Regions from separate parts of the Pseudomonas sp. GW823-FHT05G12 genome, predicted to be linked through region 2. Evidence: riboswitches for the same ligand, from Rfam matches in the RefSeq annotation. Region 2 holds a riboswitch; the other holds the start of a gene.
What was found. A riboswitch is a leader RNA that binds a small molecule or an ion and turns the genes downstream of it on or off. The one in region 2 is predicted to bind thiamine pyrophosphate.
Positions count from the first base shown of each region.

Region 1: another riboswitch for thiamine pyrophosphate. It lies ahead of thiC (phosphomethylpyrimidine synthase ThiC); the one in region 2 lies ahead of AC3RCM_RS13790 (TenA family protein).

Region 1 covers NZ_CM179501.1:5,471,333-5,481,050, forward strand. Annotated here, with positions in the region: gene parE (DNA topoisomerase IV subunit B) at 1-1,198, opposite strand, end outside; gene AC3RCM_RS24990 (YqiA/YcfP family alpha/beta fold hydrolase) at 1,234-1,842, opposite strand; gene cpdA (3',5'-cyclic-AMP phosphodiesterase) at 1,974-2,774, opposite strand; gene AC3RCM_RS25000 (DUF1249 domain-containing protein) at 2,860-3,312, opposite strand; gene AC3RCM_RS25005 (NUDIX domain-containing protein) at 3,303-3,920, opposite strand; gene AC3RCM_RS25010 (RsiV family protein) at 4,106-4,852, shown strand; gene cytX (putative hydroxymethylpyrimidine transporter CytX) at 4,821-6,104, opposite strand; gene thiC (phosphomethylpyrimidine synthase ThiC) at 6,249-8,129, opposite strand; TPP riboswitch at 8,284-8,390, opposite strand; gene AC3RCM_RS25025 (TolC family outer membrane protein) at 8,551-9,718, shown strand, end outside.
Region 2 covers NZ_CM179501.1:3,033,581-3,043,298, forward strand. Annotated here, with positions in the region: gene codA (cytosine deaminase) at 1-560, opposite strand, end outside; gene AC3RCM_RS13775 (PucR family transcriptional regulator) at 565-1,782, opposite strand; gene codB (cytosine permease) at 1,779-3,044, opposite strand; gene tenA (thiaminase II) at 3,274-3,939, opposite strand; gene AC3RCM_RS13790 (TenA family protein) at 3,936-4,583, opposite strand; TPP riboswitch at 4,662-4,776, opposite strand; gene AC3RCM_RS13795 (Ig-like domain-containing protein) at 5,018-8,413, shown strand; gene AC3RCM_RS13800 (SCO family protein) at 8,469-9,452, shown strand; gene AC3RCM_RS13805 (putative bifunctional diguanylate cyclase/phosphodiesterase) at 9,534-9,718, shown strand, end outside.

The DNA of each region.
Region 1 (9,718 bases), 2.4 Mb from region 2:
CCGGGCCCTGGGTGATGCGCTTGCGCTCGACCTTCTTGCTGGCCTTGAGGCGGCGCCCGGCGTTGCTGATGGCCAGTTCTGCCAGTTGCATGCCCAGCTCGGGGTGGGCGTTGAGCCACAGGCTGAAAGCATCCTTGACCACACCGGAGACGAACGCGGCCGCCTCGCGTGATGACAGGCGCTCTTTGGTCTGCCCGGAGAACTGCGGGTCCTGCATCTTCATCGACAGTACGAAGGTGATGCGCTCCCAAACGTCTTCCGGCGCCAGCTTTACCCCGCGCGGCAGCAAGTTGCGGAACTCGCAGAACTCACGCATGGCATCCAGCAGGCCCTGGCGCAGGCCGTTGACGTGGGTGCCGCCCTGGGCGGTGGGGATCAGGTTGACGTAGCTTTCCTGAATGCTGTCACCGCCTTCGGGCAGCCACAGCAAAGCCCAGTCAACCGCTTCCTTGTTACCCGCCAGGCTGCCACAGAACGGCTCGTCGGGCAGGCGCTGGAATTCGTTGACCGAGTCGACCAGGTAGGAGCGCAGGCCATCCTCGTAGTGCCATTCCACCTTTTCGCCGCTGGCCTTGTCCTCGAAGCTGACCAGCAGCCCCGGGCACAGTACCGCCTTGGCCTTGAGCACGTGCTTGAGGCGGCTGATGGAGAACTTGGGCGAGTCGAAGTACTTCGGGTCGGGGCTGAAGTACACACTGGTGCCGGTGTTGCGCTTGCCGACCGAGCCGACCACTTCCAGCTCGCTGGCCTTGAAGCCATCGGCAAAGGTCATCTGGTATTCGTTACCGTCACGTTTGACGCGCACGCGCACCTGCGTCGACAGGGCGTTGACCACCGAGATACCCACCCCGTGCAGGCCGCCGGAAAACTGATAGTTCTTGTTGGAGAACTTGCCGCCGGCGTGCAGCTTTGTGAGGATCAGCTCGACCCCGGACACGCCCTCTTCCGGATGGATGTCCACCGGCATGCCGCGGCCGTCGTCGCTGACTTCCAGCGAATGGTCGGCATGCAGGATGACCTGCACCGAACGCGCGTGGCCGGCCAGTGCTTCGTCGACACTGTTGTCGATGACTTCCTGGGCCAGGTGGTTGGGGCGGCTGGTATCGGTGTACATGCCCGGCCGCTTGCGGACCGGATCAAGGCCCGAGAGGACTTCGATGGCGTCTGCGTTATAGGCGCTAGCGCTGGGATTGGCCATAGGGTCTCGTCGTCAGTCTGGTGAATGCAAAAAAGTCAAAATACAGAAAAATCGAGCGCCGCATACTGCCCACGGGCAATGCCTGCGAACGCCAGCAGTGCCGGCAGGCGCTCGGCGAAGCCCTGGAAGCTGTGGTCGCCACCGGCCTGGATACGCAGGGCACAAGCACGGTAATAGCGCTCGGCGTGTCGATAGTCCAGGGTTTCATCGGCGGTCTGCAGCCACACTTGATAGCGGTCGGCATCGGCCGGGGCCGCGACTTCCAGCTCGGCCAGGGCCTGCACGTGATCGTGGGTCAGCTCCCAGGTTTCACCGCTGTAATGATTGCGCTGGGTGCCCAGGTAACCGTCGAAATGCTTGTGCGGGGTTACCGCCGGGTTGACCAGCAGGGCCTTGAGGCCATGGCGCTCGGCCAGGTGGGTGGCATAGTAGCCGCCGAGCGAACTGCCCACCAGCAGTGGCGCCCCCAGTTCGGCGATGGCCGCTTCGAGCTGGACCATGGCTTGCCGTGGGTGGTGGTGCAGGGCCGGCACTCGCAACTGGTCGGCCAGGCCGAGCTGCTGCATGACTGCCTCCAGCTGACGCGCCTTGGTCGAAAGCGGCGAGCTGTTGAAGCCATGGATATAGAGGATGGAACCCGACATGCTGCCCCCGGAATCTGTGGCTTCGCGCCTGATAATGCGGGCGCAGGGACGCGCAGTGTAGCGCGTTCGCCGGGTTTTGACGCAGTGCCACGGATTTCGCAATACATTTCCGGCAGGCTGACGTGGCCTGCTCAATACCCTGGGCTGTCGAAGTCGAGCTGCACCTCGAAATCCAGCGCCCGCTCCACCCCGGTCTCCAGCCGCCCGTCGGCATGCAGGCGCAACCAGCGGTACCCCGGATGCTCTTCGCTCACCTGGAAGTCTTCGCTGCGCGCCGCGAACTGAATGCAGGTCGACGGCGTGGCCAGCAGGCGCCGCCCCTCTCGGACCTCATCCCATTCCTGATGCACATGCCCCCATAACAAAGCCCGTACCTGTGGATATCCTTCAACGATATCGAACAGCGCCTGGGCATTGCGCAAGCCGATCGGCGCGATCCAGGCGCAGCCGATATCCACTGGCTGATGGTGGAAGCACACCAGGCAATGCCGCTCGCCGGCCTCTTTCAAGGCGGCTTCCAGTACGGCCAGCTGGTCATCTTGCAAAAACCCGTGGGTAGCACCCTGCACGGCGGTGTTGAGCATGACCACCCGCCACGCGCCGATATCGGTCACCGCCTGCACCAGTTCCGGCGCCACCTGCGCCATCACCTGAGCCTCGTCATGGTTGCCCGGCAGCCAGCGAGTGGGTACGGCAAACGGTGCGGTCAGCTCACGAAACGCTTCATAGGATGCCACGCTGGCATCCTGGGACAGGTCGCCCGTGCACAGCAGCAAGTCGACAAGCGGCTGCTCGCGCCGTACCTGGGCCACCACGTGGCGCAGGCTGTCTCGGGTCTTGAGGCCCAGCATGCTGCCAGCCGGGTCGGCGAACAGGTGGGCATCGGTCAGTTGCACCACATGCACGGGGCGGGATTGGTCTGGCGGCGACAACGGCCATCTCCTCGAATGGATTCAGCGGGAATTATGGCTGTGCGACGGTGACGAGCAAACACCCGCAACCGACTCACGTCACAATTCAGCGAACACTTGCCAGTTCGTGGCCGCAGGCCAGGCAGTGGCTGAGCCATTCACCCAGGAACAGGTTGAGCTGGGCCTTTTCGTCCGGCTGGTGCATGGCGTCGTTCGGATACGGGTAGATGCTGCGCAGGCGCCGGGTGTGTTCGGCGCTGACCACTTCGGCCATGCGCGCATCGTGATACACCTGCACTTCCAGGTGTGGCACTGGCAACCACGGCAGGCTGTGTTCCTGGCGCACATGCAGGGTGGTGGTATACGGGCAGGCCAGCACCACGTCGAGCACCAGCACGCCAAGCATCTGGTCACCCTGGGTCATGCCGATGCGGCGCGAGCTCTGGGTGGTGCGCATGTCGGGCAACAAGCGCATCAGCCGGGCATAGTTGGCCTCGCAGGCTGCCTGCAGCCCGACCAGGTCGACTCGATAGCGCTCGCGCAGCAGGTTCACTTCCACATACCTCTTACTTCGTCACGGTTCAGCGCCAGCCATTGCAGGCCAATGATGGTGGCCGCATTGCAGATGCGCCCGTCGCGCACCGCCTGCAGGGCATCCTCGAACGCCCACACGCGTACGCGAATGTCTTCGCCCTCTTCCTCCAGGCCATGCAGCCCTCCCGCGCCCTCGCTGCTGCAACGGCCGAGGAACAGGTGAACGTATTCGTCACTGCCGCCAGGCGACGGGAAGTAGCGGGTCATCGGCCACAGGGCGCTGAAGGTCAGGCCGGCTTCTTCTTCAGCCTCGCGATGGGCGACTTCCTCGGGCTGCTCGTCTTTGTCGATCAGCCCGGCAACCATCTCGATCAGCCAGGGGTTGGCGACCTTGTCCAGTGCGCCCACGCGAAACTGTTCGATCAGCACCACTTCATCGCGCGCAGGGTCGTACGGCAGCACGCATACCGCATCGTGGCGCACAAACAGTTCGCGACTGATCTCGCGCCCCATGCCCCCGGCAAATAGCTCGTGGCGCAGGCGTAACTTGTCGAGCTTGTAAAAGCCCTGGAAGCAATTGGCCCGCTCGATGATTTCGAAGCCCTTGGGCACAGCGTTCAACGCGTCTGACATGGAAATCCTCATTACCTCGAATACTGCTTCGCGCCATCCTACTCCGCACGCCTGTTGGTTTCACCCCTTTCCAGCAACCGCTGGCGCACTTGGGACAGCAGCCCTTCACTCTGTTAGCTTAGTGGCGAACTGAAGGCCGCGCAGACGGTCAAAGGCCGACTTTTCCCTGTTCTGCAAGGATCATCATGACACTTGTCAAACTGACTTCCGTGGCCGTGCTGGCACTCGCTCTGGGCGCCTGCCAGAGCCTGTTCACGCCCAACTACCGGGCCCCGCTCGAGGTCAAGCGCGACGCCTGGGAGCATGTCAAACCCGGCTGCAGCGAGAGCGACTGCCCGCTGGTGAACATCGACATGATCCACTTCCCGGCCCTGCCCAAGCTCGACGGCATCGTCGAAAAACGCCTGCTGCAACTGACCGAAGACAATCAGCATGGCACCGCACCAGCCACCCTGCAGGCCTACGAACAGCAATATCTGGCCAGTGCCGACAAACGTAACAGCAGCTACTTGCAAGCCAAGGTACGCGAGCAGCATGACGGGCTGGTGATCATCGAGTTGTCCAGCTACCTGGACAGCGGTGGCGCCCACGGCATGCCCGGGCGCGGCTTCATCAACTATTCACGCAAGCTGGACAAGGTGCTGACCCTGCAGGACATGCTGGTGCCCGGCCAGGAAGACACCTTCTGGAAAACCGTCGAAGAATCGCACCGTGCCTGGCTGATGAGTGTGGGAATGGACAAGGATGCCGAGTTCGTCAAGACCTGGCCGTTCAAGAAATCGCCGCACGTCGCCCTGACGTACGGCGCGGTAGTGGTCAAGTACGAGGTCTATGCCATCGCGCCCTATTCCATGGGCCACGTGGAACTGAAGATCCCCTACCCGCGCCTGAATGGCGTACTCAAGCCTGAACTGTTTCCCGGCCGCGGCTGAGGCTTAGCAGCCCATGCAGCACACCTGCCAGCAGCAATGCGGGCAGGGTAGCGCCCAGTTCCGGCGCCTTGGCGGCAATCAGGTGATAGGCCACCGCCCCGGCAAACCAGGCCACCAACGCCTGCCAGTGCAAGCCATTGACCTGCGCTGGCAGACGGCGTCGACGGACCACGTAGTGGTCCATCAGCACCACACCGAACAGCGGTGCGAACACCGAGCCGATCAGCAACAGGAAGTTTTCGTACTGTGCCAGTGGCGCCAACAGGGCGATCAGGGTGCACAAAACGCCGATGGCCAACGCCAGGTGCTCGACCTTCAGCGGTAGCAGCACACCGGTGGAAACCGCCGCCGAGTGGATGTCGGCGAAGGCCTTTTCCGACTCGTCCAGCAGAATAAGCAGCAGCGGAATCCCCATGCCGGCGCCCGCCAGGGCCAGCAGCAAGGCATTGACTTCGCCACTGGCGGCGAACGCCAGCGTGTACGCCACGCCCAGGCTCATCAGCCAGGTGTTGCCGATGAAGTAGCCCACTACCGTACCGCCGAACACATGCCTGCCATTGCGGGCAAAGCGCGAGTAGTCCGCGATCAGCGGCAGCCAGGACAGCGGCATGGCGATGACGATATCGAAGCCAACCGCCAGCGACATCGAACCATCCCCGGCACGGTTCCACAGCTCCGCCAGGTCGGCCTTGGCGAACAGGTTCCAGGTCAGCCACAGACAGGCGCCCAGCAACAACCAGATGCCCCAGGCGCGCAGCACCTTGCGCACGAAGGCCAGTGGCCCGCTGACAGCCAGCAGGGTGGCCAGGGCACCGAAGCACAGCGTCCAGAGCATGGGGCTGTTCCAGGCACTGTCCTCACCGAACGCTCGCGCACCCAGCAAGCTGGCAGCATCGCGCATGACGATGATCTCGAAAGCGCCCCAACCCACCAGTTGCAGCAAGTTGAGCAGCGCCGGCAAGCGCGCGCCATGGCTGCCCAGGCTGAGTTTCAGGGTGCCCATGGCGGACAGCCCGGTGTCGCTGCCGATAACCCCCGCCGCACCCAGCAACAGCACACCGACACCGGTGCCCAGGGCGATGGCCAGCACCGCGCCAGCAAGGCCCAGGCCTGGTGCCAGCATAGCGCCGACCTGCAGCACCATCAGGCCGATGCCGAGGGAAAACCACAGTGAAAACAGGTCGCGAGCACCGAAGATGCGCTGCTGGATGGGGATTGGATGGTCGGGAGAGAACTGGCTGGGTGATGTCATGGTCATGTCCGCAGGAGTGATGTTAAGTGGCATACACCACCCTGTGGGAGCGGGCTTGCCCGCGAACACCGGCAAAGCCGGTGCCATGCACCGCAATGCTTGCTTCGCGGGCAAGCCCGCTCCCACAGGGTAAGGTGCTGCGGTTTAGACTTTGTGGTACAGCTGGCTGCCTTCCTGGCGGAACCGCTCGGCCTGCTCACGCATGCCTTGCTCGACCGTCACATCCACGGCCTCGATCTTGGCAGCGTACTCACGCACTTCCTGGGTGATCTTCATCGAGCAGAACTTCGGCCCGCACATCGAGCAGAAGTGCGCGACCTTGGCCGATTCCTTCGGCAGGGTCTCGTCGTGGAAAGCACGGGCGGTGTCCGGGTCGAGGCCCAGGTTGAACTGGTCTTCCCAACGGAACTCGAAACGCGCCTTGGACAAGGCGTTGTCGCGAATCTGTGCACCCGGGTGGCCCTTGGCAAGGTCGGCGGCATGCGCGGCGATCTTGTAGGTGATGATGCCGGTCTTGACGTCGTCCTTGTTCGGCAGGCCCAGGTGCTCCTTCGGCGTGACGTAGCAGAGCATGGCGCAACCGAACCAGCCGATCATCGCCGCACCAATGCCCGAGGTGATGTGGTCGTAACCCGGCGCGATGTCGGTAGTCAGTGGGCCGAGGGTGTAGAACGGCGCCTCGTCGCAGCACTCCAGCTGCTTGTCCATGTTCTCTTTGATCAATTGCATCGGCACGTGGCCGGGGCCTTCGATCATGCATTGCACGTCGTGCTTCCAGGCAATCTTGGTCAGCTCGCCGAGGGTTTCCAGCTCACCGAATTGCGCGGCGTCGTTGGCGTCGGCAATCGAGCCAGGGCGCAGGCCGTCGCCCAGCGAGAAGCTGACGTCGTAGGCCTTCATGATTTCGCAGATTTCGTCGAAGTGGGTGTACAGGAAGTTTTCCTTGTGGTGCGCCAGGCACCACTTGGCCATGATCGAGCCACCGCGGCTGACGATGCCGGTGACCCGCTTGGCGGTCAGGGGCACATAGCGCAGCAGCACACCGGCGTGAATGGTGAAGTAGTCCACGCCCTGTTCGGCCTGCTCGATCAGGGTGTCGCGGAACAGTTCCCAGGTCAGGTCCTCTGCCACGCCGTTGACCTTTTCCAGGGCCTGGTAGATCGGCACGGTACCGATCGGCACCGGCGAGTTGCGAATGATCCACTCGCGGGTTTCGTGGATGTGCTTGCCGGTGGACAGGTCCATGACCGTGTCCGAGCCCCAGCGGATGCCCCAGGTCAGCTTGGCCACCTCTTCCTCGATCGAGGAACCCAGGGCGCTGTTGCCGATGTTACCGTTGATCTTCACCAGGAAGTTGCGACCGATGATCATCGGCTCTACTTCCGGGTGGTTGATGTTGGCCGGAATGATCGCGCGGCCACGGGCGATTTCCTGGCGAACGAATTCAGGGGTGATTTCTTTCGGGATGTTGGCACCGAAGCTGTGGCCGGCATGTTGCTCATTCAGCAGGCCGGCGGCGCGGGCCTCCTGCAGCTTCATGTTTTCGCGGATGGCCACGTATTCCATTTCGGCGGTGATGATGCCCTGACGGGCATAGTGCATCTGCGAGACGTTGGCGCCGGCCTTGGCACGACGCGGGTTGCGCACATGGGCGAAACGCAGCTTGGCCAGCTCTGCATCGTTCAGGCGCTGCTGGCCGAAGTCGGAGCTCAGGCCTTCCAGGCGCTCGGTGTCACCGCGGGCTTCGATCCACGCCGAACGCACATCGGCCAGGCCTTTGCGCACGTCGATGATCACGTCGGGGTCGGTGTACGGGCCAGACGTGTCATACACCAGCACCGGGGCGTTGGACTCGCCGCCGAAATCGGTCGGGGTGTCATCCAGGCTGATTTCACGCATGGGGACACGGATGTCCGGGCGCGAGCCTTCGACATACACCTTGCGCGAACGCGGGAAGGGTTGCACGGACTGCTGATCGACTTGTGCCGATTCGCTGAGGTTGATCGCTTTTTCTTGTTTGGTCATCACAGGCTCTCCTGACGGCTTCCTAGCAGTGGAATGTCGGGGTGAACCTGAAACGCGCGGACGCACCCTCTTTGGGTGCAGTGCCGGACATGGGGGTGCCTGAAGCTGTATGCAGCTGTGACAATCCCGGACCTGGCACAAGAGGCTCCCCGGGAAGGCGAGCAATCTTGTTCCCTACGCAGGCGCTAACCTGATCAGGTTCAACGGGATCCGCACCTCTGCGATCTCAGCCTTTGCTTCAAGGCACCCCGACAAGAACATGCGCAGTCTAGACTGGAGTGGTCAGCAAAGCCAAGCAGGTAAATGCGCGGATGATGAAAGGCACACCGAGCGATTGTTGCCGGGTGCGCATGGCACTACACTGGCCCATCGCTCGATACTCAACAGTTCAGTAATTAAATTTCGTACAAGGATTGCCTCTATGCTGCGCAAACTCTCACTGGCGATAGCCGTGTCTTGTGCGTCCAACGGAGTGGTCTGGGCAGCGGACGTGCCCTCGACAGTCAAAACCGATCTGGTCAGCGTCTACCAGGAAGCAGTGGACAACAACGCCGACCTGGCTGCAGCCCGCGCCGATTACGGGGCGCGCCGCGAAGTGGTGCCGCAGGCCCGCGCCGGGTTGCTGCCAAACCTGTCGGCCGGTGCCGAGATGATGAACACCCGCACCAAGCTGGACGAGCCATCCATCACGTCCAATCGCAGCGGCAACGCCTGGAGCGCGACCCTGGCTCAGCCGATCTTCCGCGCTGATCGCTGGTTCCAGTTGCAAGCCGCCGAAGCAGTCAACGAACAGGCAGCCCTGGAGCTGTCGGCGACCGAGCAAAACCTGATCCTGCAAACCGCGCAAAACTACTTCGCCGTCCTCCGCGCCCAGGACAACCTGGCCGCCACCAAGGCAGAAGAAGCCGCCTTCAAGCGCCAGTTGGACCAGTCCAACGAGCGTTTCGACGTGGGCCTTTCGGACAAGACCGACGTGCTGCAATCCCAAGCCAGTTATGACACTGCACGGGCCAACCGGATCATCGCCGAACGCCAGGTGCAGGATGCCTTCGAGGCCCTGGTAACCCTGACCAACCGTGAGTACACCTCTATCCAGGGCGTGGTGCATAGCCTGCCGGTACAAGTGCCAACGCCCAACGATGCCAAAGCCTGGGTCGAAACCGCCGGGCGCCAGAACCTCAACCTGCTGGCCACCAACTACGCGGTTTCTGCCGCAGAAGAGACCCTGCGTCAGCGCAAGGCCGGGCATGCACCGACACTGGACGCCGTGGCCAAGTACCAGAAGGGTGACAACGACAGCCTTGGCTTCACCAACCCGGCGCCGCAGCAAAACGTGCGCTACGGCGGCGACGTCGAGCAGACCAGCGTTGGCCTGCAACTGAACATACCGATCTACAGTGGCGGCCTGACCAGCTCGCAGGTACGCGAGGCTTACCAGCGCCTGAGCCAGAGCGAGCAACAGCGTGAAAGCCTGCGCCGCCAGGTCGTGGAAAACACCCGCAACCTGCACCGCGCAGTGAACACCGATGTGGAACAGGTACAGGCGCGCAAGCAGTCGATCATTTCCAACCAGAGCGCGCTGGAAGCCA
Region 2 (9,718 bases):
TCGCGGGTATTTTCGAAATGCGGAATGCCGCCGACGACATCGGCGCCAATTGTCACGGCTTCAGTCATCAGCGCCCGGCCGTTGGCGTACGACTCGATGCCCTCCTGCGGAAAGGCGACAATCTGCAGGTCGATCAGCTCACGCACTTCGTCACGTACCTCGACCATGGCCTTGAGCGCGGTGAGTTTCGGGTCGGTCACATCGACATGGGTGCGCACATGCTGGATACCGTGGTCCACCAGCATGTCGATGGTTTTTTTCGCACGGGTCTTGATGTCGTCGTGAGTGGTGATTTCCTTGCGCTCCGACCAGCGCTCAATGCCTTCGAACAACGTGCCGCTCATGTTCCACTTCGGCTCACCCGCGGTCAGCGTGGCATCAAGATGAATGTGCGGCTCGACAAAGGGCGCGACCACCAGGTTTTGCCCGGCGTCCAGGTCATTGGCCGTAGCAGGCGCCACGACGTCGGTCTGGGGCACGATGGCGGCAATGCGCTCGCCGTTCAGTTCGACGCGGAACAGGCCAGGCTTGCCGCGCAGGCGTGCGTTGATGATGTTCATGCAGTTACTCCTTGCCGTGGGCTTCGCTCATGCGCCATACCAGCATGGCGACCGAAGCATTCATGCGAAAAAGCGGGTCGTCCAGCGACTGCCCGCTCAGTTGTTCGATGCGCTGGATGCGCTGATTGATCGTGTTGCGGTGCAGCCCCAGACGCTGTGCGGCCTTGAGCCCGTTGCCATTTTCCATGAGCAACGCGTCGAGGGTATGCACCAAAGCATGGGCGTGTTTGCGCCCAGGGGCGATCAGCGGGCCGAGGGTGCGGCTGACGAAATCATCGACCAGCGAGCGGTCGACAATACCTTGCAGCAGGCGCAATACGCCGAGCTCGCTGAAGTTGCAATAGCCGTTGGCCGGGCGCAGATGCTGCGCCACATCCAGCGCCTGGCGTGCTTCGTTGAGGGCCTGGCGATAGTGCGCGCAATCGTCAGCGAGGCTCGACAGGCCCATGTAAAGGCCCAGGTCACCTGTCGCGGCTTGCAACTGCCGGTACAGCGCACCCAACGTCTCGGGTAAGTCGTGTGTATCGGCCAGCAGCACCACGAACAGGTCGCCCGGTAACTGCGCCGTCACACTGCCTGGCCGCTGGCGGCACCAGGCTTCGAGCTGGTCTTCCAGGGCCTGGCGGGTGGCTTGCCAGGTACGCTCGCCGTGCGCCAGGCCGTGGCGCTCGAACAAGCCGTCCACGCCCGTCAGGCGCAAAGCCAGCAGGCGCCGCGGTTTATCCAGCGCCAGTTGCAGGTGTGCTGCCCGCTGCCGGGCAATTGCCAGGCTCGGGTAGTCGCCTGTGAGCAGTTGGCCAAGGATGTCGTTGCGCGAGCGGCGTACCTGGCTCATCTGCACCAGTGCAGTGCCGATCAGGTGGGTGACCACCACCATCTTCAGCGCGTAGGGCTGTTCGATCAATGGCAAGCCCAGTTGCTCGGCGCGCGCGACAACGGGCGCCGGGATGCTCTGGATGAAACTGCCGCCGGTGAGAATCACCATGCCGGCAATGCCCACGGCGTCGCCATCCTCCACCAGGCTCAGCAGGTTGGCTTCGCCGCGCGGGTGGTTGATGCCGGTGACGAATACCAGTTCACCGCCCATCACCCATTCGGCGATACCCTCGTTCTCCGCCACGTAAGGCCAGCGTACCCGCCGCTGCAGGTTGCGCGCTCCGGCCCGCACCTGCATTTCGTGCAGACCGGGCAAATGCAGGATCTCGTCCAGCGCCAGGCTCACGGCTCGACGCCCGCCTGGCCCGGCGCGCGGCGGCGTGCGCCCAGCTCCAGAATGACGATGTAGCACACTGCCGAGGCGGCGATGCCCACCAGCGGCGCGACCCACGGTGAGGCATAGGCCAGTACAGCGCCCACGGCATAGGCAAACAGCCCGGTGAGGTTGTAGCGAGGCAGGTTTGCCGTACCCAGTGCCGGGTATTTGCCGCGGTGGCGGTACCAGAAATCAGCCATGATCACCCCACCCACCGGCGGAATGATCGACCCCAGCAGCACCAGGAACGGGATCAGCATTTCGTACATGCCACCCATCGCCAGCACAATGCCAACCCCGGCCGCCACCAGCGTTGCCGTGCGCCGGCGCTCGCTGCGCAACAAGTGGCAGGCGGCGGCCGACACGTTGTAGATGGTCGGACCCTGAATGGTCCACAGGTTCAGGCACAGCATCACCACGGCCGCGAACGACAGGCCCTGCAGCATCATCACGTCGACGATATCGGCCTGCTGATAAACCATCGCGCACCACGCCCCGGCCACCACCATCAGGCCGTTGCCAAGGAGGAATGCCACCACGCTGGCGATCACCGCTACCCGGCCACTGCGTGCCAGCCGTGTCCAGTTGGTGGCTTGGGTGGCGCCACTGGCGAAGGTGCCGAAGACCATGGTCACTGCCGCCGAAAAGGTCATGGTTTCATGCGGTACTACTGCAGCCAGGCCGGCAAAGCCACCGGCATCGCGGGTGGCGATGTACATGGACACCAACAGCAGCACGAACATCAATGGCACCGACACCCGCGACAACACGTCCAGCCCTTTGAAACCGATAATGGCCGTAATGCTGAAACCCAGCCCGAACAGCACCATCAACGGCATGCCGAAGCCATCCGCCAGCCCCAGCAGCTTGACCAGCACGATGGCCACCGTGGCCGTACCCCAGGCATACCAGCCCAGTTCGGCAAAACCCAGCAGAAAGTCCGAGAGCCGGCTCCCCGCTTCACCGAAACAGAAGCGTCCCATCAACACGGTATTCAGCCCGCTGCGCGAGGCAATGAAGGCCAACACTGCGGCATACAAGGCAAGCAAACTGTTGCCGAGGGTAGCCACCCACAGCATGTCGACAAAACTGAATGCCATGCCCAGCTTGCCGCCGGCGAACATCGTGCCGGTAAAGAAGGTGAAGCTGAACAAGACCATCGCGATCGGCAGCAGGCCCTTGCGGGCGGACTGGGGGGCTTCGCTGAGGGGAAATTCGCTGGGTGAGCTCATTGCACGGGGGCTCCGGGTGTGTAGTTGGGAGCAGAAAGAGCAATATGCGGGCCGCTTTTCCCTGCGCCGCCACCCGGAAGAAATCGGGCTGTTCGCCCAGAAATCCATATGCACTGTGCACATTAAAGCTACGATCTGACGATCTGGAGTGTGCGCGACGACTTATTTTGAGGCGCCCATGCACCAAAGCGGGCCTGGGCTGGGTAGTAATCACCCAGCCCACGGCGGTTTACACGGTCCCGTCCAACCCCATTTGCCAGAAATCAGCCTCCAGGCTAGAGGCCTGTCCAAAAATCCCTGCCAGTTCGGCGAACCGCTGCTCGGTCATGCTGCGCGCTGCCAGTTCGTCCAGGTGCTTGCGCGCTGCTGCGGCCACCCCTTGGTAGCCCTCCCCGGCATACTCGCCAATCCACTCGCGGTAGGGGTGATTGCTCAAGTCGCCAATGCGCCCGGCCAGGGTCCGGCCGATTTCGGCATAGCCGATCACGCAAGGTGCCAGTGCCACATGCAGCTCCAGCAGGTCGCCGGCTGCGCCGCAGTCCAGCACATAACGGGTGTATGCCACCGTGGCCTGATGCTCTGGCGCGGCCTCGATGTCTGCCTGGGTCAAGCCCCAGCGCGCGCACAGGCGCAAGTGCAGCTCGGTTTCATCCAGGATCGCCGACAGCCCGGCCTGCGCTGCACGAATGTCGGCCGGGCGGCGGCTTTTGTAGGCGGCCAGCGCCCAGGCGCGGGCGAACTGGATCAGGAACAGGTAATCCTGCACAAGGTAGGTCCGGAACGCTTCCTCGCTCAGCGTGCCCTCGCCCATCTGCCGCACGAAATCATGGTCTACGTAGCGGTTCCATTGTGGTGTGGCAGCAGCCTTGAGGCGCTCGAAGATATCCATGCTCATTTGCCCTCCGGATAAACTGCATCGAAGAAAGCCAGCTCCAGCGCCACCGTGCGCTGGTAGAAGTCACTTGCCAATGCGGCCTCCTGCGGGCCGACGCGGTCCAGCTCGGCCTGCAGGAAAGCGACGAATGCCTGGAATGCCGGGTTGTCATGCAGGGTAATCCACTCGGCATGGACGAAGTTGTCCGGCATCGGTTTCGGCGCCTTGAGCGCCCAGTCCAGGTACAGGCCTTCGGCAACGTTCAGCACCGCCAGTGCCGCTGCATAGGAACGGGTGGCTGCCGCTTCGCGCATGATCGCCTTGAAACCTGCGGTAGGCGCGGTATCGGCCGGTTCACTGCGTTGCGCCGGGCTGACACCCAAGGCCTCGAAGGCACGCAGGAAGTATGTGTTCTCGTCACTGCAGATCATCCCGGCAAAGCGGCCGAAACGCAGGCGGGCTTCAAACGTGTCAGCGGTGGCGATGGCCGCGCCTAGCAGGGTCACGAAGCTGTCGAGGAAACGGTGGTCCTGAACCAGGTAGTCGACCATGATCGGGTCAGGCAGGCTGCCGTCGCACAATCGGGTCACGAAACGGTGGCCAACGGCCGCCGACCAGGTCGGCTCGCTCTGGCGGCGCAGGGACTGGCTGAAACGTTCGGTCATGTTGCTGTCCTTGATGAGGGTGACAGCGAGACCTTGGCAATTGACATGGACTGGCCTCGCAGTGGGGCCGGCAAAAAGGCAGGTTACAAGCCCCATCCCTTCGCCGGCATGATCCGGATCAGGTTCGAAGGGTCACCGCGCTGTGGCGTTCAGCGGTTTCTCAGCCCATTGCCGGGCTCCCCTTGGTAGCGCTCAGGTATACCCGAGGGCGCCGCGCATGTCACTCCCCAAACTGTGGGCAATGCTGACCCGCTAATGGGTATCTGTCCCCATTCTTGACGCTCCATTTTTTAGTGCACGCCAGACACTGCAAGGTTTTGTATGTCAAAGCATTACTGAAATATCTGTTGGCATAGCTGTTGCTGATGGCCATTTAACGGGCAAAACGCCATTGATGGCTTAAGGCCCTACGGCCGCAAAAGAGGCTTAAGCCAATGAAAACACCTGCTGCGAGTCACGCGTCCAGACGCGCGTTCCATCTATCCTCCGTCACTGCGCTGATGATCAGCCTCGGGTTGATCACGGCCATGGCAGCCCCCCTCGACGACAACAGCATGCCACCGCCGACCGACCCGTCGGCCTACACCGACCAGCCGGACGACCCGACCGCTGCCTTGCTTGAGCTGAACACCATGCCGGAGGCCAACGAAGGCTCGCTGGAGCTGACCGATGGCGTGTATGGCGACCGCAACACGGTACGCACCGACAACGTGCTGCCGCCTGCCCTGCAAACGTCGGACAAGTACCCTACCAACGGCAAACCCAGCCCGTTGTTCGGTGCGCAACCTTTCACCCAGCAACTGTTGCTGTTCGAAGAATTCGGACCAGAGAAGCTCGACCCGACCACGCCGGTGCCCGATCTGAGCTTCCCGGTACCGACCCTCGGCGCGGCCCCCGCCCAAGACCCCAACGTGGTGGCACGCAGCGGCCCCAGTGGCAACGCACTGGAAGCGTTTCTCAAGCAACCCGGGCTGTACCCGTTCCCGACCCAGTACGCCAACGTGCTGGACCGCAACCCATGGAAGGCGCAGATCGAGATGTTCCTCAACCGCCAGCCGGTCGGCTCGCCCGCTGAAGGCCGGCCACCAGGAAAAGGCTGGTCGCACCAGCGCTGGAACGAGTTCTACCCGCAGGCAGCGTTCAAGACCGCCCAGGCCGGTGCGCGCATCAACCTCGGCCTGCGCGACCGCAAGCAACTGCACAACTATGCCGTCGGTGAATTCGCCCCGGGAGGCCTGTACTACCAGACCTCCGACATTCCGACCACGCTGGGCACCACCAAGGGCATCGACACACGCTTCCATCCGAACATGCCGCTGCAAAACCACAAATCGCTGTGGACCTTCGACGGCACTTTCCCGCCCAAGCTGCTGATGGTGCGCTACGGCCAGCCGATCCTGATGCGCCATTACAACGCCCTGCCAATTGACCCCTCGGCCAACGGTGGCTTTGGCCTGCATACCATCTCGACCCACGAGCACAACGGCCACTCCCCGGCCGAAAGCGACGGCTTTGCCAACGCGTACTTCTTCCCTGGCCAGTATTACGACTACCGGTGGCCGGTGCAGCTGGCCGGCTACGACACCATCAACACCCGTGCCCAGGACCCGCGTGCCGCTTTCCCCTGCTCGCCGGGTGAAACCTTGTTCGTCAACGATGGTTCACCGGGCCTGAAAACCTGCGAGAACGGCAGCATCAAGATTCGTGGCGACTGGCGCGAAACCATGAGTACCCACTGGTTCCACGACCACATGATGGATTTCACGGCGCAGAACGTCTACAAGGGCAACGCCGTGATGATGAACTACTACAGCGCCCTGGACCGCGGCAACGAGGCCCTGCAGGACGGCGTCAACCTGCGCTTCCCAAGCGGTTCAGCCATGCCTTGGGGGAACCGTGACTATGACGTCAACCTGGTGATTGCCGACAAAGCCTGGGATGCCAATGGCCAGCTGTGGTTCAACCCGTTCAACACGGACGGCTTCCTCGCTGACCAGATTCTGGTCAACTGGCAGTACAAGCCCAGGCTCAAGGTGCGTGCGCGCAGTTACCGTTTCCGTCTCCTCAACGGCTCGGTGTCACGCTACTTCAAGTTCGCCGTGGTGCGGGAGATTGCCGGTACCAGTGGTGAGTTCAAAGGCCCGTCCGGCTCCAACCTGTCGTATGCGCGGGTGCCGTTCCACATGATCGCCAACGACGGCAACATCATGGAACACGCGGTGCCATTCGACGGCACGATGGACCTCAATGGTGACGGCAACCTGCAGGACAACAACGGCGTCTTGCCGGTGCAGGCCATTGCCGAGCGCTACGACATCATCATCAACTTCGCCAAGAACGGCATCAAGGCAGGCGACAAGCTGTACTTCGTCAACCTGATGGAGCACGACTCCGGCAAAGGTCCGAAGCAAGCTATCCCGTTGGCCGACGTGCTGTCGGAAAAATACAAGGCGGTGATCAAGCAGACCAGCAAAGGCCCGCAGTGGGACAACGGCGATCCGGCAGTCGGCAAGTTTCTGCAACTGTGGGTGCAGCCGTACACCGGCCAGGACCTGAGCATGGACCCGGTAGCCTATGAGCCGGCCAAGCCAGGCAAGGCTGCAGGCCTGAAAATGCTGCCCCTGCCAATTGACCGCGACGCCGCAGCCGACCAGGCCAAACTCAAGGATGCCCGCCACCGCGAGTTCATCTTTGGCCGCTCTGACGGCACGGACACCACCCCGTGGACCATCAAGACCGACGGCGGCTTTGGCTACAGCATGGACCCACGCCGTATCAGTGCCGCACCGCAACTGGCCAACCAGTCCACCGACGGTGGTTTCAGCGGCGACGGCACCCTGGAAGTGTGGAAGATCGTCAACGGCGGCAATGGCTGGAGCCACCCGGTACACGTGCACTTCGAGGAAGGCGTGATTCTTAGCCGCGACGGCAAGGCCCCGCCAGAATGGGAAAAATGGGCGCGCAAGGATGTGTACCGTATCGGGTCGGAACCTGATTCGTCCGAAGAGGTGGAAATGGCCATCCGCTTCCGCGAGTTCGCCGGCACCTACATGGAGCACTGCCACAACACCCAGCACGAGGACTCTTCGATGCTGCTGCGCTGGGACCTTGAGCACCCGGGGCAGTTCCAGGTAATGCCCACCCCGCTGCCAGGATGGGATGGCGTGCGTTACATGGCCTCGGTAGGCCTGCCAACGTTCCGCACCAAAACCCATGACGACGATGACGACCCGGCCAACAAACCACCTGTCGTGGCCAACGACAGTGCCGCAACGACTGCAGGCAAGCCGATCACCCTGAACGTGCTGGCCAACGACAGCGACCCGGACGGCAACGTACCGCTCACGGTCACCGGCCTCAGCCAGCCCGACTCCGGCCAGGGAACCGTGAGCACGGACGGCAGCACAGTGACGTACACCCCACCCGCTACGGTCGCCACGCCGTTCACGGCCAGCTTCAATTACACGGCGCGTGATACCAAGGGGGCCGAGTCGGTGACCCCGGCCACGGTCAGCATCGCCGTCACCCCAGCAGTGGCGGCCGACGAGCTCAAGGTCACCAGTGCCACAGTGCAACTGCGTAGCGGCAACCGGTTCACCTGGGATGTGCAGGGGACAACCACGGTGGCCACGGGCAACAGCATCAGCGTGACTGCAGCAACCACCGGTGGTCCTGTAAGCTTGGGGAACGCGACGCTGACTGCCACGACTACGGGGGCCCGTTGGCGAGTATCGGTGACCACCACCGGCTTTGGCCCGGCCACGCCAGCGACGGTCACGGTGAAATCGACGCTGGGCCAGACGGTGACAGCGCCAGTCACATACAAGTGAGTGCAAAGCGGGGCCGCCATGCGGCCCCCATCAGCCAACCCACGAGGACCGCATCATGCCTGGCTCATGGCGATTCCTGCTGGTACTCGCGTTGTTCGCCGCCAGCATGCCGTTCTGGCCGCTGCAACCCCAACGAACGGTGGCCGAAGCAGCGGCCTCTCCCTGGGGGGCCAGCTATTTCCCCAACATCCCCCTGCTCACCCAGGATGGCGAAAAAGTGCATTTCTTCGACGACCTGATCAAGGACAAGGTGGTCGCCATCAACTTCATCTTTACCGGCTGCTCCGATTCCTGCCCAGTGGAAACCGCGCGCCTGCGCCAGGTACAGAAAATCCTCGGTGACCGGGTCGGCAAAGACATCTTCCTCTACTCCATCAGCATCGACCCTTATAACGACACCCCCGCCACCCTCAAGCGCTATGCCGAAAAGTTCGGCATCGGCCCAGGCTGGACCTTGCTGACCGGCGAACCCGACGACATCGAGCAACTACGCCGCAGCCTGGGGCTGTGGATCGATGGCCTGGAAAACGGCCGCTCCAAAGACCACAACCTGAGCCTCATCATCGGCAACCAGGCCACCGGCCGCTGGATGAAAGCCTCGCCTTTCGAAAGCCCGTACATCCTCGCCGACCGCCTGGGCAACAGCCTGCACAACTGGAAGCAGGCCAGCGCCATGAGCAATGACTACGCTGAGGCTCCGCAAATCCGCTCACCCAGCAGCGGCGAGCAGATATTCCGTACCCGTTGCTCGTCCTGCCATACCGTGGGCAACACCGAGCCAGGCCAGCCAGGCATCGGCCCCGACCTGCTGGGCGTGACCCGTCAGCGTGACGCCAACTGGCTGGTCCGCTGGCTGAAGGTGCCCGACCAGATGCTGGCCGAAAAAGACCCCTTGGCCATGCTGCTGTTCGAACAATACAACCGCCTGGCCATGCCCAACATGCGCTTGGGCGATGCCGAAGTCAGCGCATTGCTAAGTTACCTCGAGGAGGAAACGGCTCGCCTGCAGACGCCCGTGAAAAATAGGGGAATCCCTTAAAGGCTATTGGCCACCAGTCATCAGGCTGTCATCTTATTGTCGTATTTTCCGAGCATCACCCAGGGTCGGGAACTATCAGCAGTGATTCGCCGTTCGCTTTCCTCCACCAGCCTTCTGCGACTGCTGATCCTGATGCTCTGTGCAGCGACCCTGGCGTTTCTCTGGGGGCTGCACGTCACCCAGAAAGCCACCGCCCGACAGAATGCACTGTCGGCCAAGGCCATCGAGCACCTGAACCTGGCCAGCATCGTGGGCGAAAACCTGCG